Regions from separate parts of the Shewanella vaxholmensis genome, predicted to be linked through region 2. Evidence: riboswitches for the same ligand, from Rfam matches in the RefSeq annotation. Region 2 holds a riboswitch; the other holds the start of a gene.

Region 1 (3,155 bases), on a different contig from region 2:
AACGTATAGACGTCCATAATACGCGACTTATGATTGTCAGGGCAAGGTCAAAATTGACTGACGACAATTGAGTCCTATCAGCACTTTTCACCCAGTTTAACGGATCTTTTTTTAGGGCTAGTTGTTAGGCTATTTGCAGGGCTAGGGCGTAATTGAGTATATAGGACGACGGGTCTAATGTGGGTTTTCAACAAAATTTGCCATGAGTGATAGACATAGGAATACGATGAAACAAGTTCGATTGTTATTGTTACGCCACGGCGAGTGTGAAGGCGGCGCCATTTTACGCGGCCGTGTGGATGTGCCTTTAAGCGAAAAGGGCTGGCAGCAAATGTCGGCTGCTGTTGAGGCGCAGGCAAGTACCTGCAGCGCGATTTATAGTTCGACTTCACGCCGCTGCGGCGAATTTGCCCAAGCCTTTGCCGCCGAGCTGCATTCGACGGCGGTGCTGGTATCTGAGTCAAGGCCATTGCAGGCGCAGTTTTTGTCGGGTTTACAGGAAATCGACTTTGGCGATTGGGACGGTCGTCGGCTCGATGAGCTTTATCAGCAAGAGGGCGAACGCTTAGCGGCCTATTGGCAAAACCCTTGGCAAACACCGCCGCCCAATGGGGAAACTATGGCAAGCTTCGAGTCGCGGGTGAATGGCGCCATTGACCAGATACTCGCCGCCGAGTTTGAACGATTGACCGTCGACTCACATAACGCCGAGCTGGCTGTGGGAGCGGGTGTGAGCTTGAGTGCGGGCGAACTGGCTGCCAAAGTATGGGTCGTGACCCACGGCGGAGTGATCCGTCACTTAATGGCGCGCGCCCTTGGGGTTGAGCGGGCGGTGGGCTTTTACAGTCAACTCGATTTACCCGTGGCGGCCGTGGTGAGCATTAATGTGCTGCAAGATGAACACGGCGTTTGTTACTGGCGTTTAGATTGGCCGAGCGGGCGCTGCGAGTGATCCGCGTAGCCCTAAGGTGAAGATTTTTCTTATCTTACCAGCGTGATTGTCGATTGCCTATTAAGGTAAATATAGGATAATGCTTTTTCCTGACGTCCCCTGACGCACGCGGCCTTGCAAGGCTGGTGGCAGTGTACCGGATGACGTCACAGAAATAGGTGTTGGGAGTTTTTAGTCGTGCGAGGGTGTTCTGTGGCAACTATTGCCGAGGCACGCTGCAAAGGCTTGAAATCAATCTCAGCATAATAGGGAATCGGGGAGCTGCTCGTCAGTCAGCCCGAACTGTGCCCGCAACTGTGAGTGACTTTTTATATTGTTTTCAATACAAAAAGTGACGAGTCAGGAGACCTGCCTATTTCTGTTATCGCTGCGTGCAGCCTTAGTTCTCGAGCGGGTGACTCGAGGGAGCCGATGACAATGTGCACAACCTTTTTTAATTCAGGTTTGGACTCGCTAGGAGCACCGCGTTGGTGAAACTCTCTGCCATCCAAACGAGCCATGCTTTGAATGACAGCGACACTCGCCCATCAGCGAGCCAGACGGTCGCGCTCGATGTCAGCCAGTTAAGCTGGTGTATCGATGGCAAAACCATTCTTTCCAATATTAACTTTGCGCTGCCAACGGGGCAGATGCTGGGTTTGATTGGCCCTAACGGTGCGGGTAAGTCTAGCTTGCTACGCTGTTTGTATCGCTTTGTTCGCCCGACTCAGGGCAAAATTACCCTGTTTGATCAAGATATTGAGCGTTTATCGCCCAAGGCGTTTGCCTGCCGCGTCGCTGTAGTGCAGCAAGACACGCCGCACTATTTTGATTTAACCACAGAGCAATTGGTCAGCATGGGCTTAACACCGCATAAGGGCATGTTCGATACCAATTCGAGCTGTGATGGCGAGCGCATTGCCAAAGCCTTAGAGAAAGTCGGCCTCAGTCATAAAATGCATCAACAGTACGAGCACTTATCCGGCGGTGAAAAGCAGCGTGCCTTGATCGCCCGCGCCATAGTGCAGCAGCCGCAACTGCTGATCCTCGACGAGCCAACCAACCACCTCGATGTGCGTTATCAAATCCAAATCCTCGAATTAGTGCGTAGCCTTGGCATCAGCGTGATTGCCTCTATTCACGATCTTAATTTAGCCAGCGCTCTGTGCGACAGTTTGTTGTTGATCCATAACGGTGAAGTTAGCGCTATGGGCACACCAACCGAGGTATTAACCGAGGCGCGAATTGGCGATGTGTTCGGCGTGTGCGCTCAGGTATCGCCCCATCCACAACATAAAAAGCCCTTAATCAGCTATTTTTATGGCTACCATGATTCGACGCACAGCATGGCTGATGCTTTGGCTGAGCGAGGCGAGGGCGGATGATTCAGGGAGTAAACAGCATTTCATCTCACATTTGGGGCGTATCGTGACACCTTTGACGAGACAACAACTGATGCTGGTCGCATTAGGCATAATCACTTTGATAACCCCCATTGCCGCCACGAGTTTTGGCGCGGCGAACATCAGTTTTATGGATGTTATCCAAGTGTTTATCAATAAAATGGCCAACCTCACTCAGGCCAATGGCATGACGGAGCGCATCGTGATGGAGCTCAGACTGCCGCGCATTTTACTGGCCTTTGTGGCGGGTGCGGGCTTGTCCTTGGCGGGTAGTGTGTTGCAAACCGTGACCCGCAATCCGCTGGCTGACCCTTATTTGTTTGGCATTAGCTCAGGCGCGTCCTTTGGCGCTGTGGTGATGTTGACGTTATTCACGGGCTCTGGATTTTTTGAGAATGCGGGTATGGCGGCGAACTCGGGGATTTTTAGTGGTTCGGGCGCCTTGTCGGGTTTGCTTTGGTTTAGCTTGCCCTTCGGCGCTTTTATTGGCGCCAGTTTGTCGGTACTGATAGTGCTGGCCTTGTCTGGCCTTGGGCTCAATAGCCAAGTGGAGCGCATGTTGCTCTCAGGCGTGGCGACCTCCTTTATGTTCGGCGCGCTAACGAGTCTGCTGCTGTATTTCGCCAGTCCGCAGGCGACGGCTTCTGTGTTGTTTTGGAGTTTAGGCAGTTTCGCCAAGGCCAGTTGGTCCTTATTAGTGCTACCGACACTGGTGATTGGCGCGAGTTTGTTCATTATTTTAGGCATGAAACGGCAGATCATGGCGTTGCAGGCGGGGGATGAAACGGCGCATACCTTAGGGGTGAATGTGCCTAAGTTGC
Region 2 (3,155 bases):
CACGGGATTTCTGTTGCTGCGTGACAATGCCGTACCTCAAATCCTCGTCGATGACAGTGACTACGCCTATCTATATGGTTTTCACTATGCCCAAGAGATCCTCAATCGATATTGGCAGGAGGGAAGCAAAATCACCATAGGTTCAGCATCATTTGTATTCACCCGTCCTGACGGCAAAGTCGTGCCAGTAGGCTATAGGGCTAACCTAGAAAATGTCGAGAAGCTCATAGAACGCATCCCGCGATTAACTTGGTTAGCGAGGGCGGGTGAGGGTTATGTCGGGATCAGTGAAAAGGGGGAATGGGTCTCTTGGTCGATGAATAACGAGATGTTCGCTAAATCTTCGGTACCGCCTGCCGATTCGTTGGTGATTAAGCCGCTGGATTTTACCCCTGTTATCCAATGCGAAACGCCAGAGCAACGGCAGGCGATTCTGAGTCAGGAAAGGCCTAAACCTGAAGTAAAAATGTGGTTGTTTAGCGAATAGCACTAACCTTTTTTACCATCACGGCGCAGATAAACGGAGTATTTCTCTGTTATTCAAGCCGTGACAGTGATTATTTCTTTCAAAGTGGCAGTTAATCTAAGCTTTTGACTGTTTTCAATCTGGGTTATTCGCTAGAATGCTGGGTGTTTTCTGTTCAATTTCATGATGTCGTATTAATTAGTATTAGTTATAAGTGCGATACAAGGATGATAAGTATGAAATTAGCATTGTGTTCACCTATTGGATTGTTTCAAGGTGCCAGTGTGTTGTTACTCTGCAGCTTAATTGGCTCAGAGCCAGTTCAAGCCACATTAGATATAGCTCGGAGCGAAAGCGGCGCTGCTCATACCCATGTATTGCCGGTATTTGGTCAGCAATTAGGGTTCAATCTGCCTGCGGGCTGGAAGCAGGCTTATCATGAGGAGCAAGCAGGCATGTTTATGGCAGAATATGTGCCTGAGCAGGAAGCATTAACCCAGTGGAGTGCACTATTTTGCGTGCAGGGTTTTAAGGATATGGCCGAGAGTATTAGCCCTGAGCGCTTCTTAGATGCGATGGCCGAGACCTATAAATCGACCTGTGACGGCGAAGTGGTGTACCAGAAGCTCGGTGACAACGAAGTCGATGGGCACGCTGGATTTCATGCCATTCTAGGCTGTACAGCCATGCCCAATATGCACGGTGTGACGGCACTGAATTCCAAAGCCTATGCTTCAACTCCTCAAGGGGAAATTGGCTACTATACGGTTGTTAGTGGCAATAAAGATTTGTATCTGTTGCATAAGTCGATGCGAGGTGCCGTTTTTTCTGCCGATAAACCGCCGCTGCAGGCGGATAATAGCCAAGATTTTATTTCCACTTTAGTCCCATTCTCCTTGAAGTAGGCTGTAGACGCTCGCTTGAGTTTGATGGACTTTCATCCGTATAGACGTCTATAATGCGCGCGCTCAGGCTCTATAATGTGCTGAGCCTTAAGGGAGTATCGCTGTTTTATTGATGGCTGTACCCTATGAATCAAATTTTTAGTCAACCTTCTGAGGTGCTTGCGTGCGAAAGCCGCGAGATAATCGGGAAGCCAGTGAAATTCTGGCACTGCCCCCGCAACGGTAAAAGGTGAGAGAAGACCGCGTTTGATTGGTGTGTTCAAGACAGAACCCGATAGTCAGAATGTTAAAGGTCAGTCTCGCGTTAATTCTATTTTTACGGATTAACATAGCCTAAGTCCGGAGACCGGCCCTAAAGGTGTTTTTGAGATTTCGGTGGGCAGACCTCAAAATGCGATAGTCACTGTCAGTATCTTTTACTGAATGAACAGTATCGTGGCGCTAATGCCCCGTTTTCCTTGCAGGAGTTAAAGGTAAAATGGGAACAAATCCAACCAAAATCGCGCTGCTGATCGGTAGCCTTTGCAGTTTTTCCGTTATCGCGCCCGCTATGGCGGCTGACGCTAGCAGCACAGCGAAAGTCGACGAGCATCTTGTCGTGATCGGCCGCTCTGACAATACCCCGTTAAATATTGCCGCGAATGTGAATGTGATTGACGCTGCGGCGATTGAAATGAGCGGTGCCACTAGTGTGACTGAGGTTTTACGCGGTCAAAGTGGTATTCAAATTTCAGATAATAACATCGGTACTAGTTTTGCGATGCGTGGCTTTAGCGCCAGCACTGCTGTGAATAACACGCTGATTTTACTTGATGGTCGTCGCCTCAATAATATCGATATTGCTGCCCCTAGTCTTAATGCCATTCCGCTTAACCAAGTCGAGCGCATCGAAATTTTATCGGGTAGTGCGGGTGTGCTTTATGGTGACCAAGCCGTGGGCGGCGTGATCAATATTGTCACTAAATCCCCTGAAAATACCGGCGGTAGCGTACAGTTATCCGGCGGCAGCTTTGATACCTATGAAGGTCGCGGTGATGTGTCTGGCGCGATCAACAAAGATTGGCGTTACTTTTTCACCGGTAGTTACAACCAAGGTGACAACTATCGCAAACATAATGCTAACGAAACCGGCTCTATTCTTGGCCGCATTCAATATAAAACGGCCACAGACTCGTTCTTCGTTGAAACCAGCTATTACGATGATGACCGTGAAAATCCTGGCTCGCTTACAAAAGATCAATTTAAAGACAACCCACGTGACTCTGGGAACGATAAGCAATATTCTCACGAAATGACCACTGCGGCGCGTACGGGTTACCAGCATCAGCTCAATCAAAACTGGGCGCTGGCGGCGGATTTAGATTACAGCGATACCTTAGTGTCATCATTGAACTGGGGACAGAGCCGTAATACGCGATCACTGTTGATGTTTAGTCCTAAAGCGTTAGCTAACTACAGTACGCGTCAAGGTGAGCTAAACCTAGTCACAGGTTTAGACATTAGCCGTGGTAAGGCTGATTTTGACACTATGGCGCGCAGTAATGTGCAGCAAACACAAAGTGCTTACTTACAAGCCACTGTGCCATTAAGTCATACCCTAAGTTATGTTGTGGGTGGGCGATATGCGCGGGTGACCGACGAGTTAGTCGATCGCAAAGTTTATCCTAGTGGTATCGATTTAGATGAAGATGCTACTGCATTCGAGTTCGGCCTAAACTACCGTCCTAATACAGATCACAGATTCTATCTACGTGGCGATGAAAACTTCCGTTTTGCCAAAGTGG

Evidence for each region. A riboswitch is a leader RNA that binds a small molecule or an ion and turns the genes downstream of it on or off. The one in region 2 is predicted to bind cobalamin.
Region 1: linked by a shared signal. The riboswitch ahead of Q4Q46_RS02665 (ABC transporter ATP-binding protein) and the one ahead of Q4Q46_RS10555 (TonB-dependent receptor) in region 2 are both predicted to bind cobalamin.

What each region holds. Positions count from the first base shown of each region.
Region 1 is NZ_JAUOEV010000002.1:123,678-126,832, reverse strand. It holds gene Q4Q46_RS02670 (histidine phosphatase family protein) at 227-952, shown strand; cobalamin riboswitch at 1,157-1,322, shown strand; gene Q4Q46_RS02665 (ABC transporter ATP-binding protein) at 1,423-2,316, shown strand; gene Q4Q46_RS02660 (FecCD family ABC transporter permease) at 2,285-3,155, shown strand, end outside.
Region 2 is NZ_JAUOEV010000010.1:41,861-45,015, reverse strand. It holds gene Q4Q46_RS10565 (RCC1 domain-containing protein) at 1-487, shown strand, start outside; gene Q4Q46_RS10560 (hypothetical protein) at 703-1,371, shown strand; cobalamin riboswitch at 1,508-1,740, shown strand; gene Q4Q46_RS10555 (TonB-dependent receptor) at 1,850-3,155, shown strand, end outside.